3 regions of the Clostridium sp. 19966 genome follow, and region 3 is predicted to be linked to each of the others. Evidence: riboswitches for the same ligand, from Rfam matches in the RefSeq annotation. Region 3 holds a riboswitch; each other region holds the start of a gene.
The links. Region 3 has a riboswitch for S-adenosylmethionine ahead of metA (homoserine O-succinyltransferase). Riboswitches for the same ligand answer to the same signal wherever they lie in the genome.
Positions count from the first base shown of each region.

Region 1: another riboswitch for S-adenosylmethionine. It lies ahead of IAI10_RS15985 (nitrogenase component 1); the one in region 3 lies ahead of metA (homoserine O-succinyltransferase).
Region 2: another riboswitch for S-adenosylmethionine. It lies ahead of IAI10_RS16005 (YezD family protein); the one in region 3 lies ahead of metA (homoserine O-succinyltransferase).

Region 1 is NZ_JACTOJ010000016.1:85,689-92,153, reverse strand. Features, by position in the region: gene IAI10_RS15990 (nitrogenase component 1) at 1-1,155, opposite strand, end outside; gene IAI10_RS15985 (nitrogenase component 1) at 1,139-2,620, opposite strand; SAM riboswitch class I at 2,791-2,896, opposite strand; gene spoIVA (stage IV sporulation protein A) at 3,126-4,604, opposite strand; gene IAI10_RS15975 (NAD(P)H-dependent glycerol-3-phosphate dehydrogenase) at 4,713-5,714, opposite strand; gene der (ribosome biogenesis GTPase Der) at 5,716-6,465, opposite strand, start outside.
Region 2 is NZ_JACTOJ010000016.1:92,516-98,980, reverse strand. Features, by position in the region: gene IAI10_RS16025 (ABC transporter permease) at 1-793, opposite strand, end outside; gene IAI10_RS16020 (ABC transporter substrate-binding protein) at 826-2,373, opposite strand; gene nifH (nitrogenase iron protein) at 2,402-3,259, opposite strand; gene IAI10_RS16010 (radical SAM protein) at 3,299-4,198, opposite strand; gene IAI10_RS16005 (YezD family protein) at 4,335-4,478, opposite strand; SAM riboswitch class I at 4,596-4,696, opposite strand; gene IAI10_RS16000 (NifB/NifX family molybdenum-iron cluster-binding protein) at 4,878-5,234, opposite strand; gene IAI10_RS15995 (aminotransferase class V-fold PLP-dependent enzyme) at 5,288-6,465, opposite strand, start outside.
Region 3 is NZ_JACTOJ010000009.1:184,631-191,095, reverse strand. Features, by position in the region: gene IAI10_RS11710 (DNA polymerase IV) at 1-851, opposite strand, end outside; gene thiI (tRNA uracil 4-sulfurtransferase ThiI) at 1,011-2,156, opposite strand; gene IAI10_RS11700 (cysteine desulfurase family protein) at 2,158-3,291, opposite strand; gene cysK (cysteine synthase A) at 3,468-4,403, opposite strand; SAM riboswitch class I at 4,686-4,782, shown strand; gene metA (homoserine O-succinyltransferase) at 4,878-5,786, shown strand; gene IAI10_RS11685 (Rrf2 family transcriptional regulator) at 5,876-6,322, shown strand; gene IAI10_RS11680 (patatin-like phospholipase family protein) at 6,404-6,465, opposite strand, start outside.

The sequences.
Region 1 (6,465 bases), on a different contig from region 3:
GCTGCCTACTATAAGCGCTCGCCTGCTATTGTCCTGCTTTTTTATATCTTCATGTATTTCTCCTCCATCAATAGAGAACTCTACATCTGCTTGTCTATATTCAGATATGTTTTTAAACTGTTCTATGATTTCTCCTTTAAACTGATCAGGAGTATCTTCTGTTATATATTGTTTAGCAGGTATTATTCCAAGCTCATTCAATAAAAACTTAGAAAAACCAACAGCATAAGCAGAATCTAGTAAAGTATAAAATTTTCTTGGAAGCCCATATCTAAATTCCAGCATAAAATCAGCTGTTCTCTCTATAAAAGAGTAATATTTTTCTTCTTCCCTCTTGATAAATGATTCTACTTTTTCTTGTTCTAGCTCTGCGAATTTACCAACCTCCCTTAAAAATCTTGTGGTTTCTATTCCTCCTATAGGAAGATAAGGAAAATGATAATAAGGTGTTCCATATTTATTTTCAAGATGCTTTGCTATGTCAAGACCAACCCAACTATTTATAACTATGTTAAATTCAGCATTAGGAATGGTCTTCCACTCTTCCACTCCAGAGGATTCATTTCCAAAAAGAATATTTACTTTAAGTCCTATCCCCTGAAGTATCCTTTTAATTTCTTCAAGATTACCATTCCAATAAGGGTCCTGATATGGAATGGTTGCAAACACATTAACTAATCCATTACTTACTTCTTTATTAGAAGAAAATTTATCTACATATTGATCTATAATCGCCTTGACTACCAGCTCATGACTAACATAATTGTTGCTTTTAAAGCCTCCAGTCTCTATGCTTACAACAGGATATCCGTCCTTGCTATATCCAGCTACTAAAGTGTTTACATCATCTCCTACAATATCAGATGTACATCCGGTAAGAACTACATAAAGATCTGCATCTATTACTTTAAAAGCACCATCAATAACACTTCTTAATTTTTGCTCTCCACCAAAAACTATTTCAGATTCACTAGCGTTGGTGCAAGGTATTGTGCTCCCTCCTGCATAGCCTTCTCCTTGCCCTATAAGTCCAGTAACCTTTCCGCTGCAGCCAGGTCCAGAGTGTAATATAGGTACTGCTCTTTTAATAGCCACTACTGTCTGCTGAGCTCCCAGAGCACAAGAAAATCTAGGTTGTTCAATAACGTTCAACACTTGTATCACCTCCTAGGAATGTAAAGGGATCCTGCTGGAGCCACCATTTGGTATATGGCATGGTACTATGCTTAGCTAAATTAGTTACGAATTCCCTATTATCTATAGTCTCCAAAATTCTTTCCGCATAATTTATTATGCCTTGATATCCAAAACCAAATTGTTCATCTCCTATTAATAAAGTTGGTACTCCAAGCTTTGCTCCCCAAAGTGTCATTCCTCCATGCCTTGCAATCATAATATCAGGTCTAACTCTATTCAAAATATTTACGAGTTCATAAGCTTGCTTATTGCAAACATTATAATTCTTAATGTCTCCATAGGTTTTTACATCATGTGCTAAAGCATCGGATGTTTCATCTTCATTATCAAAAACAGGATCATGATGAAAAATTGCTGCTCCTTGCACATTAAGTCCCAATTCTCTAAGCAATGCTATAAGCGCATGTCCATGTGCAGCTCCTGCAGTGATATAGGCGGTTTTATTTTTAAGCTTTTCTCTATATTTCTCTATTAACGGAAGTGCTCTTTCATGTTCTTCTTGTATATATTTTTCAATTTCTTCTTTTTTATCTAATACCTTTCCTATTTCTCTTAACCAATTATCTGTGCCAGAAACCCCATAAGCTGGCGGTGATTTTATTTCAGGTACTCCATAAACCTGCTCTAAAGCTGCACCTAAATAAGTTCCAAGAGTACTGCATATTTGTATAGTAGCAGCTGATTCAGAGATGTTTTCTAATTCACTAATAGTTGAAAACGGCACTATATATTTAGCCTCATATCCTAGTCTATTAAGCAAATCATCAAAGATATGGCTTCCCCAAAAATTTATTATATTGATTTTATTATTTTTTTGTTTTGGAGGTTTTACTATTTTTCTCACAATGGAGTGATAGGCTGAATCAAAGCCAGATGTCCATATTTTAGATCTAAAGCCTTCACAGAAACAGGCTACTATAGGAATCCCAAGTTCCTCTGTAAGCTCATCAGTTACACTTTCTATATCATCTCCTATTATGGCTGATGCACAGGATGTAGTCACAAATATTGCATTAGGTCTAATCTTAGCATACACATTCCTAATAGTTTCTTCCAGTTTTTGAGTTGCTCCAAAAATTGTATCTTTTTCTGTAAGATTAGTGCTAAAATACTTACCTATGGTGCTGGGTAAATTCCTTTCCATCTGCCCTACCCTGTATACAAAGTTATATCCAAAAAAGTCTCCAGCACATCCCACAGGAGCATGATTTATAACTGCTGCATCCTTAATCATAGAAAGCTGGCAAAAAGCATTTCCAGAGCTACATCCCATGCATTGGCTAAAACTTCTTGAACTGTCTCTAAGCTGTCTGCATTGACCTAATTTCACCAATTCTTCTGCTGTCCCTTGAAAGCCTGTAATAGACCCTAATCTGTTTTCTCTAATTTCAACAGCAGGAGTTCTTAAATTAATCTTACTCAAATAAAATTCCTCCTTCAAATATTCCATAAATGCTGGTAATAATAAAAAAGACTATATTTACTCAAATTAAGAAGTAAATATAGCCTCTAGTTTCTCTAGTCAACTAATTACAATAAAAAAATCCTCTTATCAAAAGAGGATTCTATAATCTAATTTTATATAAATCAATCCTCTTATCTCTCAAAACTCATTTGCAGGAATTAACACCATACATTTAAATGAAATGCTGGTTGTCGGGTTTCACAGGGCCAGTCCCTCCACCTCTCTTGATAAGAATCTATTAAATTTTATAACCTACTATTCCAATAAGAATAGTCTATTGCTGTTATTAAAATTATATCACAATTTAATTTACTGTCAACATAAAAAATATACAAATTAAAAGCCTGTAATCTTAGAGATCGCAGGCTAAAATTTATTTTGTTATTATTTTTAGTATATGTTTTAAATCAGTGCTGATTTTTACATTGATTTAAAACTTACCTTCAGGCCTAGAGACTATGTTTCAAAGAATTATACAAATTAATCCTCCGTTTCCTTCATTTATTATTTTTTGGAGGGTTTTTTGGATTTTAATCTGAACATCCTCCGGCATCTTAAATAGTTTGTTTTGAAGTCCTTCTTTAACCACCATCTCCAGTGATTTACCAAACATATCGCTTTGCCATATTTTTGACGGATCACTTTCAAATTGCTCTAAAAGCGATTTAACTAAATCTTCACTTTCCTTTTCAGTACCCATTATAGGAGATACCTCTGTTTCTATATCACATTTTATCATATGGAGAGATGGAGCACTAGCTTTAAGCTTAACTCCATATCTATTTCCTTGTCTAACAATTTCAGGCTCTTCAAATTTCATTTCTTTAAGCTGCGGAGCCACCAATCCATATCCAGTTTCTCTGACATCTTTAAGGGCTTCTTCTACTTTTGAATATTCAATCTTTGAGTATTGAAGTTCCTTAATTATTTTTAGCAATTCACTTTCACCGGATATATTGCAGCCGCAAACCTCACTAAGTATGTTGTAGAATATTCCATTTCTTGGCTTTAGAATCACTCTCGCAGTACCATCCCCCATATTCATTTCATTAACTTCAGGAGCTTCAAGAAACTCAAATTCCATTAATGAGCTTACAGAGGTTTTAACATCCCTAACACTAACAACATTTTTACACATGTCCTTTATAACATTTATAAAACTTGTCTTAAGCCAATGCGTCGGTTCCAATTTCTCAATCCATTCTGGCATATCTACATTGATTTCCTTTAACGGGAACTCACTGAGGACTCTATGAAATACTTGTTTTACATCTTCCTCGTTCATATTTACCACATCCATAAGCTGAACAGGAACATTATATTTTTCTTCTAGATCTGTTTTTAACTGCTTAGTCTCCTCTGAATCCACTCTAGAAGAATTAAGTACAATAATGAATGGTTTTTTTATTTCTTTAAGTTCTTTAACCACTCTTTCTTCTGCTTCTAAGTATTCTTCCCTTGGTATGTCAGTAATAGAGCCATCTGTAGTTACTAAAAGTCCAATAGTAGAGTGTTCGGTTATAACCTTTTTAGTTCCTATTTCTGCAGCTTCTTCAAAGGGTATTTCATAATCATACCATGGTGTAGTAACCATTTTAGGTTCCGTTCCTTCAATGTATCCTGCTGCTCCTTTTACTATATATCCTACACAGTCTACCATTCTAACCCTAAATTTGATACCTTCATTCATATTTATTTCTACCGCTTCATTAGGAACAAACTTGGGCTCTGTAGTATGAATAGTTTTTCCAGAAGCGCTTTGAGGAAGTTCATCCTTAGCCCTCTGCTTTTTATAATTGTTATCAATATTAGGGATTACCATCATATCCATAAACTTTTTTATAAAAGTAGATTTTCCTGTTCTAACAGGTCCAACTACGCCAACGTAAATATCCCCCTGAGTTCTCTCTGCTATATCCTTATATATATCAAAGCTCTCCAAAATACACCCTCCCAATGCTATATATTAACAATATATATATATTACATTGAAAAGATTTTATGACAAAAAATAAATCATCTTTTATTTTAAAGATGATTTATTTTTATATTAATATATTTCATATATCTCATTTTTCTTGTCTCTGCACATTAGTTCTATTACAGCATTCTTAGGGCTTAAATTGCCAAATAAAACTTTATAAAGCACTTCTGTTATGGGCATTTCCACATTTATTTTTTTACTTAAAGTATAAAAAGCATGACATGCAGATGCTCCCTCTACGGTTCCTATCTGACTTAATGCTTCCTGAACTGGGATTCCTTGTCCTATTAGTATTCCTGCCTTCCTATTTCTGCTATGCATACTTGTGCAAGTTACTATTAAATCCCCCATTCCAGTTAATCCAGAAAAAGTAGCTATCTTGCCTCCCATTTTGGTGCCTATTCTCATTATTTCATGCATTCCCCTGGTCATAAGAGCAGCTTTGCTATTATCTCCATATCCTATTCCATCTGCTATACCAGCCGCTAGTGCTATAATATTCTTCACAGCCCCTCCAATTTCAACTCCTAGTAAGTCGTCATTAGTATACACTCTAAAGTTATCCGTCATAAACAAATCCTGAACCTTATTTGCATACTTCATATTCTCAGAACTTACCACCACAGTAGTTGGAATATTCACAGCAACCTCTTCTGCATGGCTGGGCCCAGAAAGCACCACCACTGGATTCTCTGGTAACACCTCATGTATTACTTCAGATAGACGCTTCACAGGCTTCTCTTGTATACCTTTGGCCACATTTATTATAACCTGATGAGGCTTAATGTATTTCTTAGAGTTAGAACAAATTTCTCTTATATGGCTGGATGGAACTCCTAAAATTATGTAATCGGAATCTTCTATAGTTTCCTCTATATTATCATAGGCTTTCACTAAGTCAGGTAAAATTACATCATTTAAATATTTGCTATTCTTATGATTATTATTTATATCCTCTCTAACTGAAGCATTTCTAGCAAATATGCTGGCATCCAGTCCTTTATTTCCAACTAGTATAGCCAAAGCAGTGCTAAAGCTGCCGCCTCCTAGCAAAGCTACTTTTGTCATTCTATTCCTTCCTTTCCCTAAACTCCAACTTTATACCTGTTCCTTCAAAATCAAAGCTGGCTCTAAGCTGATTTTCAAGGTATCGTTCATAGGAGAAATGTAGGGTTGCAGTATCATTAACAAAAAACACAAAAGTTGGGGGTTTAGTACCAATCTGGGTTACATAATAAATCTTAAGTCTTTTAAGTCCTACAACTGGAGGCTCTTTCATCAAAACAGCCTTGTTTATTACTTCATTAAGAACTCCCGTAGTTATTCTTCTATCATAGTTATTATAACATTTTTTAGCTAGTTCCAAAACCTTGCTGGTTCTTTGACCAGTTTTTGCTGATATGAAAAGAAATGGCGCATAACTTAAAAAGCTTAGTTTCATCTGCAGATTTTTCTTAAAGGTATTCATAGTTTTATCATCTTTTTCTATTAAGTCCCACTTATTAACAAGTATCAGTATAGCTTTATTAAGCTCATGAGCATATCCTATTATTTTTTCGTCTTGCTCGCTTATGCCTTCTTCAGCATCAATCATCAGTATGCATATATCAGCTCTTTCTATAGCTGCTAAAGTACGTACTACACTATATCTTTCAATTTCCTCTTTTACCTTGCTTTTTCTTCTAAGTCCGGCAGTATCGATAAGAATAAACTTGCCATATTCATTTTCTAGATAGCTGTCAATAGCATCTCTTGTTGTTCCAGGTACATCACTTACTATTACTCTTTCCTCACCTAGAAGTTTATTAATTAAAGAAGA
Region 2 (6,465 bases), on a different contig from region 3:
TACCTGGCAGTGAAAATATCTGTTCAACAATTATGCTTCCTCCTAAAATGCCAGCTATTATCATGCCCATTAGGGTTATTATAGTTATTAAAGAATTTTTAAGAACATGTCCATATAATACATTTCTCTCCTTATTCCCTTTACTGTAAGCAGTTCTCACATAATCTTTTCTATTTTCTTTTATTACTGAAGCTCGCAGGAATTTCACCACTATTGCTATGTTAGGCAGAGCTATAGCTAGGGATGGCATGATCATATATTTTAAAAATCCTACAAAATCTTCACTATAATCAATGTATGCTCCAGGTGAAAATATTTTAAATATTATACCAAATATCCAAATTAGCAGTACCCCCAAAAAAAATGAAGGTATTGCTATATTTATTTGGCATATGACATTTATTATTGTATCTACTAAGCTCCCTTCTTTTTGAGCCGAATATATACCCAGCGGTATGGAAATGACAAAAATCATTATTAATGATAGGATTGCCAATGACAAAGTCACTGGAATCCTCTTAGAAATCAAATCTTTTACTGGTTCAGCAAATCTTATAGACCTGCCAAAATCACCCCTAACAAAATTCTTAATCCAATCTATATATCTTTCAGACAAACTTTTATTTAAACCAAGTTCCTGTCTTAATGCCTGTACTTGTTGCGGAGTAGCTTCTGTTCCTAACATAACTAAAGCTGGGTCTCCAGGTATTACATTAAAAACTCCAAAGGTAAATATAGACACAAGTATCAATGTAATTAAAAGTGTAACCATTCTTTTTAAAATATAACTCAAATATGTGTCACCTTCCTACTTATATAGTTATATTATTTTGTATAGTATAATGCTGCTAAATCTTGAACATAAGTTGGATAAAACTTATATCCTGCTAACCCTTTCTTTACCACCACAACTTTTTCTTGGTCTTGAATAAATATTGAAGCTGCATCTTCATTTAAAATTTTCTGAAGCTCTTTATAATCTGATATTTTTTTAGCATCATCTGTTGAATCAACTGCATCTTTATAGGTTTCATCATATTTTTCATTCTTGTAATTTATAAAATTGCTGCTATCGGTAGATACATATCTCCCTAGCAATGCTCTAGGTGATAAATAAGAAGCATCTAAACTTATAATAGTTCCATCATATTGTCTTCCCTTATAAGTCTTTTCTAGCCATTCTCCCCACTCTACTTTTTTTATTGTAGCCTTAACATTTATAGCTTTTAGCTGTTCTACTATTATTTGTGCTGTATCAACGTGAAATTGATATACTGAGGGTACAGTAATTGTAAATTCAAATCCATTTGCATACCCTGCCTCTTTTAAAAGTTCTTTTGCCTTATCTATGTTAGGATTATAGGTATTTTCCAAACCACTTTGAAAATACTTTTTAAAGCTTGAAAGAAAATTAGTTCCAGCGCGCTTTCCAACTCCACTTGCTACGGTATCTATTACACTTTTAGTATCTATAGCGTAATAGAGCGCTTGCCTTACCCTTATGTCATCGAAGGGTTTTTTTGCGTTATTTAAAGCTAACAATTGTAGTAGATTTGCGCTTCCAGTCAAGGTATCATAGTTTGCGGTAAGCTGGTCTGCCTGATCTTTAGTTATGAATGCAGAATCTATATTTCCAGCCTTTAGTCCTAAAAATGTGGCATTTGCATCTTCAATTTTATAGGTCACTTTATCTAAATGAGGAAGTCCCTTTTGCCAATAATCTTTGTTTTTAACTAATTCAATTTTATCTTGTTTATCATATTCTGTTATCTTAAAGGGTCCAGTTCCAATAGGCTTTGTTGCTTCCTCTGTATAATCTTTGGGTACTATAGCCACAGTTAGATAAGGTAAAAACTCTGTATCAGGCTTAGTAAGATTAACCTCTATGGTAGAGGAATCTTTAATATCCACGGACTTAATATTAGCAAGTTCAGCCTTAAGGGGTTTACCTGTATCCTTTCCTGCAGCTTTATCTAAAGAATATTTTATGTCCTCCGCAGTTACAGTTTTTTCATTATGAAATTTTACCTCATTTCTTAATTTGAAGGTATATTTTAATCCGTCCTTTGATACTTCATGACTGCTTGCTAACGCATCTATTAGATTTCCATTTTCATCAGGTTTTACAAGACCTTCAAATACATTAAATAAAACTGACCTAGTATCTGCCGCTGTTGCTAGAAATGGATCCAAGGAATCCGGTTCACTAGTCGTAAGAGTAATATTTCCACCATCTTTTATACTCTGGTTCTTTGCTCCAGTGCTGGCGTTTACATCTTTATCTGATTTTTTGCTACAGCCTGCAAGCACCCCTGCAAGAGCTACAATTGAAGCCAGAATTAATGCTGTAACTATTCTTTTATTTTTTTTCATTTACACTCACTCCCTATGATATTATCCTTTAAATGGCTTTTCCTGTTTCTAACGCTAAGAGATAGTCCCCCCACTTGGACGCCCATTCCTTAAGTTCACTTACAGATAGTGGTGATGGAACCTTAGAATCCGTATGCTCCGCGATTTTTTTTGCAAGTCCTTTATATATCTTAGCCTGCTCTGAATCTGGAGCAGCTTCAATAGTTGTCTTACCCTGAAGCTCGCTTTGAGTTACTGTTACTGAGCGGGGTATATATTCCATAACTTGAGTGTTAGTCTTTAAAACGAAATCATCAATGATTTCCTTAGAATAAGACTGATTTATAGAATTAGCTATTACTCCACCTAGCAGAGCACCACCTGAATTGGAATATTTTTGAATTCCTTTAAATAAATTATTTGATGCATATACTGACATGAAATCAGCGGAAGAAACTGTAAATACATGATCTGCTATTCCTTCTCGTATTGGAACCGCAAAACCTCCGCAGACTACATCGCCAAGAACATCATATATTACAATATCTAAATCAAGTTCTTCAAATATTCTCTGCTGCTTAAACAGCTGAACGGCCGTTATTATACCTCTTCCAGCGCAACCTACCCCTGGTGCTGGCCCTCCTGCTTCCACACAATATATTCCATTAAAGCCTTGAAAGATAACATCATGGGCATCAACTCTATTCTTTTCACGTAAAGTATCTAAAACCGTAGGAATATAGGTACCATCTCTTAATGTGTTTGTAGAATCAGCCTTTGGATCACATCCAAACTGCATCACCTTATATCCCATGGTGGTAAGTGCAGCACTTATATTCGAAGTAGTAGTTGATTTACCAATACCTCCTTTTCCATAAATAGCTATTTGTTTGATTTTCTTTGACATAATAATCCCCCTTTTAGTAATTCATATAATTTTAATTTGTTAGCCATGTGAAAATGTCTCATAATCATGTAATGCCCCATACAATTTATTCGAAAGATCTACTTGACCTGGTATTCCGCAGGCATCAGCTCTGCAGTGTTTACAATGTCTAAACACTTCAAGATACTTTTCAGCTTCCTGTCTTGCTTTATCTAATTGCAAACAAGTAGGCGGGCTTATATGGCTTAGTTCATGCTGCGGAATTAAAGGAATTATATTATATAAGGTAGCCCCAGCTTCCTGAACACTTTTTGCTATTTCTCCAATATGATTATCATTAATTCCAGGAATTAATACAGTATTGACTTTCACAATAATTCCTAAATCACTTATTTTCTTGATTCCTCTGAGCTGAGCATCAATTAATTTTTTAGCTGCTTCCTCTCCGTAATAAATTTGTCCATCTAATTGAATATAAGATATAATTTTGCTTTGTATAATAGGGTTAACAGCATTCACCGTTACAGTTATAGTTCCAACACCTACTTTATATAGATCATCTGCATATCTTTCTAATAGAAGACCATTAGTGCTTAGACATTGAATTAAATCTGGATAAAACTCATGTACTAATTTAAAAGTTTCTATAGCATGCCCTGTAGCAAGAGTATCACCAGGACCTGCTATTCCAACTACCGTTATTTCAGGACATAATTCAAGTGCCTTTTTTATTGTTTCAACTACATCTTGAGTCTTTAATATTCCATTTGCTACCCCTGGTCTTTCATCGTAACTATTGCTATAATCCCGTTTGCAGAATTTGCATTGAATATTGCATGCCGGACTTACAGGTAAGTGAAGTCTTCCAAATTTCATGTGAGCTTCACCACCCATACATGGATGCAAGTTCGATAGTTTAGAAAATTTATCATGATTTTTTATAGTATTTGATAAAAACATGTATGTCCCCCCCCTCTTTTATAGTAAATATGTGCAAAATAATAAGACATAGTAATTCTCTATCATTACCATGCCTTTAGTTTTTCTAATCAGCATCTTTTATCTTTAAATTTCTACTTAAATATAAAACTGAATTTTACTTTAACCTTATTTTTTCTGTGGTTTCTATCTGTATAACAACTCCGTCTTGAATTACAAGTGTTATAGTACCATATTTTATGTTCTCTAATAAATCTGTAAGCGTGTTAAGATAATTTGAAGAATTGCTGCTCTTACTCACCTTTAATGCGTTTCCATTACTCACTTATTACACCCCCAATATTTATATATAATAAAAAATCCTCTTTAAAAAACGAAAGAGGATTTTAAATGTGCGTAATGCCCTATTTTTATATTCCTCTTATCTTTCAAACTAATTTGCAGGAATTAACACCATACATATTTTATGCTGGTTGTTGGGTTTCATAGGGCCAGTCCCTCCACCTCTCTTGATAAGATATTTATTTCTATATTCATACTATTCAAATAGGAATGATATATTTTTATATAAATTTATAATATGATTTTAAATAACCTAGGTCAACTAATTTTATTATAAATTTTCCTTTAATAGTAATATTATAATGTAAACATACTCAAGTTTGTAATAGTTTAATTTTAGATATCAATTTATTGCTTTTTATGCTAATCTATTAAAATTAGCTACATTATCATAGTATTTTATCAATTTCTCTATAGCTACTTCAATATATTCAGTAACGCTGAAGGAATCTATTCCTTGTTCTTTAAGAGCGGCTTGAGCTCCAGGGCCAATCTTACCTATTAAAATAGCTCTGCAATCATAGATTTTCTCTATTAGAGAAGAAAACTTATTATTATGATATTCAACACACTGGCACAAAACTTTATTGTTTCTTTTCTCTATGAACTCATAATTTTCACCCTCTATTTCATATATCAAAAATTGAAGTGCAGTGGCAAAATGCTCATCAATAAAAACACCGTCGCTGCTTCCTATAGCTAATCTGTAACTCACGAATCCACCTTCTTTCTAAAATAGTCGTTCATACCTATATTCATTGACATTTGCTATAAAGAAGTAGCTGCTATGTCATATTCCTTTATTGACTCTGAATTCTCTTTAAAAACCGTTCTAAAAGCTTGTTCCAAATCTTCAATTAGATCTTTAACATCCTCGAGTCCTAATGAAAGCCTAATGGTTTCCAAAGGTATGCTGGCATTGCTTTTTTCCTTAGGAGTTAACTCACTATGAGTAGTTTTCGGTGGATTAACAATTAAGGATCTAGCGTCCCCTATGTTTGCTTGATAGCTAAACAGATTTAAGGAATTTATAAATTCATCAATTTCTTCCTCTGAGGCTTTTATGCCAAAGGAAAATGTAGACCCTGCACCCTTGGGAAGGTACTTTTCTTTAAGCTCTTTATACTCGCTTTTAGTTGCTGCAGGATATTTAATCCACGCTACTTGTTCTTTAGTTTCCAGGTATTCTACTATTTTTTCTGTATTTTCTACTTGCTTTTTCACTCTTTCAGAGAGAGTTTCAAGCCCTAATAAAACAAAATATGCATCGAAGGGACTTAAAGTGGCTCCTAAATAAGCTAAATAGTTTGATCTTATCCTAGCTATAAAAGGGAAATTAGGAAACACCTCAAGAAAACTTCTCTCCTTGTTATCACTGTTTCTCAGAGTATAATACTTCTCTAAAAATTGAGGATACTTACCTCTATTCCAATTAAATTTTCCGCCATCAACTATAAGCCCTGCAATTACATTTCCATGCCCTGTAATTGCTTTAGTGGCTGAATACACAACTATATCTGCACCAAATTTTATTGGATTTAACAGATATGGAGTAGCTAAGGTATTATCTACTATTAACGGAATTCCATTTTCATGAGCAAGCTTAGCCAAGGCTTCAATATCTGCAATAGTTGCATTCGGATTACTTATACTTTCAACATATATAGCTTTAGTATCGTTTTTTATTGCTTCTTTAAATTCTTCCAAATCTCTTGGGTTTTCTACCTTATCGATTTTTATTCCGAAGGCTGGTAGTATTTTTTTTAATGCGTCCAAGGTACCGCCATATAGATCATTAGTAGTTAATATTCTTCCTCCTCCTTCTGCTACATTCAGTAAAGTGTATGTTATAGCAGCCATACCAGATGCTACAGCTATAGCACCAGTACCTCCATCAAGCTTAGCAATTCTTTCTTCTAAAACTCCTACTGTTGGATTTCCAATTC
Region 3 (6,465 bases):
ACGCTTTCACATAGAGAAATTATTACTTTACGAGCATTTTCTGTATCTTTTATATCTACAGCTAAGGTTGTAGAATTTCCTATACTTTTTATATCTGAGGGCTCCTGAGGAGTCACCTTTGAATTATCTATGCCATTAGCATAATTCCAAAGAAGATTCCCATAGCTTTTAAACTTTCTTCTCAATATGTCTATATCATAGCTGGCTAAATCTCCTATTTTATAGATACCTATAGCTTTCAATTTAGGAACAGTGGCTCTTCCAACCATGAATAATTCTTCTATGGGCAGCTTCCACATTTTTTCCTCTATTTCATCTGGGAAAAGTGTATTTAACTTATCCGGCTTTTTTAGTTCCGATGCCATCTTTGCCAACAGCTTATTAGTTGAAACGCCAACATTTACTGTAAAACCCAATTCCTTTTTTATTCTTTCTTTCAAAGCATATGCCACTTTTAGAGGTTCTCTATAAGTTTTTCTCATACCTGTGATATCAAGAAAGCATTCATCTATAGAATATTGCTCTATGACAGGTGTGTATTCCTTTAATATTTCCATCATTTCATTACTGAATTTTCTATATAGCTTATGATCCGGCGGCACTAAATAAAGCTGAGGACATTTTTGTCTTGCGGTATATATTGATTCACCGGTAGTTACATTATACTTTTTAGCTGAAGTAGACTTTGCCAGAATTATTCCATGACGAGTTGATTCATCTCCTCCTACAGCGGAAGGAATATTCCTTATATCAATTTTCTCACCTTTTTTCAGCATATCCACAGCGCTCCAGGAAAGGAAAGCTGAATTTACATCAACATGAAATATAATTCGGTCATATAATTTCTCCATAAACATACATCCCCATAATAAAAATTCATATATCATAAATATTATATACGAACATATATTCTAGCGCAATGTATTTTTATTTACACTTAAGATATTTAAAGCGGAATAAAAAATCCTAGGAACTTTTAATTTAGCCTTAGGGTTTTTTCATTTTACGATTTATAATTCGTATACTTCCATATTTTTTATAGCATCATCCACTAATTGATCTATCTCCAATACACTCTCAGAAGACTTAATTATATCAAGTCTTGGTTTAGTCTTAGGATGCTTTGGAACAAATATAGTACAGCAATCCTCGTAAGGCAGTATGGAAGTATCATAGGTGCCTATCTTTCTTGAAATATCCATTATATCTGTCTTATCAGTAGCTATCAATGGTCTGAATACAGGTCTATCTGCTACATCCGTACTAACTATGAGTCCTTCCATGGTCTGGCTTGCCACCTGGCCTATGCTTTCTCCAGTGGTTATGGAATCTATCTTTAATTGATCTGCAAGCTTGCAGGCTACCCTCATCATAAACCTTCTCATTATTATGGTAAGTTCATTTTCAGGACATTTATCTATTATGGACATCTGTATATCTGTAAAAGGTACCACATAAAGATTCACATTTCCTGTATAGCTCTTGAGTATTTTAGCAAGATCTTTAACCTTTTCCTTAGCTCTTTCGCTGGTGTAGGGATGACTGTGATAATATACGCAGTTTAAGGTAACGCCTCTTCTAGCCATCATGTAACCAGCAACAGGGGAATCTATACCTCCTGAAAGCATGAGCATAGTGCTTCCGTTCATGCCATAAGGAAGTCCACCTTCACCTTTTATTCTTTTAGAATAAACATAAGCTTTTCCTCTTACTTCCACATTTACCACACATTCAGGGTTGTGTATGTCAACCTTCAATCCTTCTACATTCCTAAGTATTTGCCCTCCCACATAGGCTGCCAATTCCATTGAATTTTTAGGGAAGCTCTTGTCCGCTCTTTTTCCTTCAACCTTAAAGGTGGAAGCACTACTTTCTCTCGCTTCTATGATAGCCTGCTCTGAAATAGCCTCCAAAGTAGGTTCCACTTCTGTAACTATGGATACTTCTGCTACTCCGAAGACCCTCTTTACCTTTTCAAGAGTTTCTTCTAAATTTTCGCCGTATATGAACCATCTGCCCTGGTCATTTAAGAATTCATATTTAACACCTTCAAGCACTTTGCTTATATTGTCCTTTAATTTTGCTTCAAATTTTCCTCTGTTAAGTCCCTTTAAAAATATTTCTGAAGCGTATTTTATCAATAAAAGTTTTCTCATATTATCTTCTCCTCAAAAATTTCATACTTTCCTTAAGCTTAGCAATGGTATAATCAACTTCCTCTGCAGTATTAAATTCACTGAAGCTGAATCTTATAGTACCTTTTACCGCTGCATCCTTTAATCCTATAGCCTTAAGCACATGACTATCCTTTGTATCCTTAGATGAGCAAGCTGACCCCGTTGACACATATATATCACCTTCTTCAAGGAGATGAAGCAGCACTTCGGATCTAACTCCCGGAAAAGATACACTTAATATGTAGGGTGAAAACTCCGGCTTAGCAGAGCTGTTTATCAATATATTATCTACACTTCCTAAGCTTTCTATAAAATATTCTTTTAATTTAAGAACCTTACTAAAATTATTCTCTAAGTTAGAATACATTATAGAAGCAGCTTTGGCAAGTCCTGCTGCACCTGCTACATTTTCTGTTCCTGACCTTAAGTTTTTTTCTTGTCCACCGCCATGGATCAACGCTTTAGGCACAAGACCTTTTCTTAAGAATGCAAAGCCTATTCCTCTAGGTCCATGTATCTTATGTCCGCTCACAGAAAGCATATCTATATTGCTCTTTTTCACATCTATTTTATATTTTCCATAGCTTTGAACTGCATCCACATGAAATTTAATTCTTCCGCTGGATTCTTTTATTACTTTTCCTATACTCTCTATATCCTGAACAGAACCTATCTCATTATTAACATGCATTACGCTTACTAATCTGGTATCCTTGTTGATAGCCTCTTTAAGTTCTTCCATGGATATTCTTCCATTATTATCTACATTTAAATAAGTAACCTTAACTCCCTGCTCTTCTAGAGCCTTAAAAGTATTCAGCACACTAGGATGTTCTATGCTTGTAGTTATAGCGTGATTACCTGGAGTCAAAAATCCTTTTATTAAAAAATTATTATTTTCGCTTCCTCCAGAGGTAAATATTATTTCCTCTTTAAGGGCATTTATAGTCTTAGCTAATATTTCTTTACTGTCATTGAGTTTCTTTTCAGCTATAAGTCCTAATTTATGAGCTGAAGAAGGATTGCCAAAATTGTTTTTCATAACATCTATAATTTCTTCAACTACCTCATCATAAGGCATAGTGGTAGCACTATTATCAAAGTAAACTTGCACAATATCACTTCCCATTAATATTTGAATTTATCATTTCAACTCATACATTATATTATATATAACCAGAGAGTTTCAACCTTAACCAAAACTTTGCTTCTTTACAAAATATAAAGCTGTATCAACATAGAGCATCTATATTGATACAGCTTTATAAAAATTATATTAAATCACAAGAATTATTCTTCGCTAAATAGAGGAGTTGAAAGATATCTTTCACCAGTATCAGGTAAAAGAACTACTATTGTCTTTCCTGCATTTTCTTCCTTCTGAGCTAAAACTGTAGCAGCATGAAGTGCAGCTCCTGAAGATATTCCTACTAATAATCCTTCAGCCTTTGAAAGATCTCTAGCAGCAGCAAAAGCTTCCTCATTCTTTACAGGGAATATTTCATCAATTAATTTTGCATCAAATACATCTGGTACAAAACCTGCTCCTATACCTTGAATTTTATGTGGGCCTGGTTTTCCTCCTGAAAGTACTGGTGAATCTGCTGGTTCTACAGCAACAGCTTTTATGCTGGCTTTATTTTCCTTTAATCCTGAAGCAACTCCTGTTACAGTTCCGCCTGTACCTACTCCAGCCACAAATATGTCTACATTTCCATCGGTATCATTCCATATTTCTTGAGCAGTTGTTTTCTTGTGTATCGCTGGGTTTGCTGGATTTGCAAACTGCTGTGGTATGAATGAATGCGGTGTTTCTGCAGCTAAATCCTTAGCTTTCTGAATAGCGCCTTTCATTCCTTCTGAACCTGGTGTAAGCACAAGCTGTGCTCCTAGAGCCTTAAGAAGATTTCTTCTTTCAATACTCATAGTTTCTGGCATGGTTAATATTATTTTATATCCCTTTGCTGCAGCAACAAAAGCAAGTCCTATACCTGTGTTACCGCTAGTTGGCTCTATTATTACGCTTTCACTATTCAATAGTCCTTTTTCTTCAGCATCCTGAATCATGGCAAAAGCTATTCTATCTTTTACTGAGCTTAAAGGATTAAAATATTCCAATTTAGCTACTATCTTAGCTTTTACTCCCTTTTTAGCATTGTAATTAGTAAGTTCTAATAATGGGGTATTTCCTATAAGGTCTGTTAAACTTTTTGCTATTTTACTCATTTTTATTCCTCCACACCTAAAATATTTTATTTTAACTTATCCTATTGGTTTACTCGGTTTTTTTATCAACAATATTCTTTATATATTTCAGTATATATATTCTTCCTAGTATTGTCAATAAAAAATATATGTTTTATAAGAATATCTTCCGCATTTATTTATGCCAAAACCTCGTAAAAGCATTGACAAGGCAATAGGTATATAGTAACATACAGTTAATGCAATAAAAATTTAATACTATTAATGTAGGAATTGCTTAAAATCTTATAAGCATATCTCCTGCGTCTATCACGAGAGGTGGAGGGACTGGCCCTATGAAACCCGGCAACCTGTTAAAACAAGGTGCCAAATCCAACAGCATTAAGCTGGAAGATAGAAGAATTTGATTGATGGCTCTTCTATTTTTGAAGAGTTTTTTTATTTGGGATTATGTATTGAACATATCCTAATTTGTTTGTAAAGGAGTCTTAATATATGCCTATAAAAATACCTGCTGATTTACCAGCTAAAGAAATATTAACTAACGAAAATATATTTGTTATGGATGAAGATAGAGCTTATCATCAAGATATACGTCCTTTGAAGATAGCCATATTAAATCTTATGCCTACTAAATCTGTTACTGAAACTCAGCTTTTAAGACTGCTTGGGAATACTCCTCTTCAAGTGGAAATTACCCTAGTACATCCTGAAAGTTATGTTTCTAAAAATACCTCTGAAGAATACCTGATATCCTTTTATAATACTTTTAGTGAAATTAAAGATAAAAAATTTGATGGTATGGTAATCACAGGGGCTCCCGTGGAGCAGATGGAATTTGAAGAAGTGGATTATTGGAAAGAGCTCACAGAAATAATGGATTGGACCAAAACAAATGTTACCTCAACCTTTCACATCTGCTGGGGAGCTCAGGCTGGTCTATATCACCACTATAAAATAAACAAGCATCCTGTAGATAAAAAAATATTTGGAGTCTTCTCTCACAAGGTAAAATATAGCGCTGCAAATCTTTTAAAGGGCTTTGATGATGAGTTTTTAGCTCCTCATTCCAGACATACTACAATTTACAAAGAAGATATCCTAGCTGTTCCAGACTTAAAGATACTTACTGAGTCTGATGAGATAGGTGTGCATATAGTAGCTTCCAAGGAAGGAAAACAAATATTTGTAATGGGACATTCAGAATATGATCCTTTAACTTTAAAGTGGGAATATGACAGAGATGTACAAAAAGGATTGGCTATTGATATTCCTAAAAATTATTATCCAAATGATGATCCTTCAAAGGAGCCTAGAGTACTGTGGAGGGGGCATGCTAATTTGCTTTTTTCAAATTGGCTTAACTATTATGTATACCAGGAAACCCCTTACCTATTAGATTAGTGTATTAAGCACTTATTGACTATTCTCCATCACTTGTAGTAATATTTATTTAATAAACATATAGGAATACAAGGATGGTGCGTACACTTATGAAGATTTCAACAAAAGGCAGGTACGGACTTAGAGCTATGGTTGATATAGCTTTAAATTCTGCTGGTGACTATATACCTTTAAAAGTCATAGCTGAAAGGCAAGGAATTTCAGAAAATTATCTTGAGCAAGTATTTTCTACTTTAAGAAAATCTGATTTAGTGAAGAGTATTCGAGGATCACAAGGAGGATATTCTTTATCTAAACCTGCTTCAAAGACCACTGTAGGAGAAGTCTTAAGAGCTCTAGAGGGAGAACTCACAATAACTAGTGACGATTCTGCTGCTCCAGGATTTAACAAAAGCGTTGAAGACTGCATAAAGCTTAAGGTATGGCAGCAAGTTAACAAATCTATTAATGACGTTGTAGATTCAATAACTTTAGAGGACATTGTAGACCAATACAAAAAGCTTAATGACGATTATGTTTTAGACTTCACAATATAAAAAGCGGATTTACCGCTTTTTTTATTGTGCTCTGTTTTAAATCAGAGTTAATTTTTTGTTGATTTAAAACAGAGCAATTTATCATCTGTATCTTTTAATATATTCTTGAAAATCCCAATTTGATATAAATTTTTTAGCGGCAT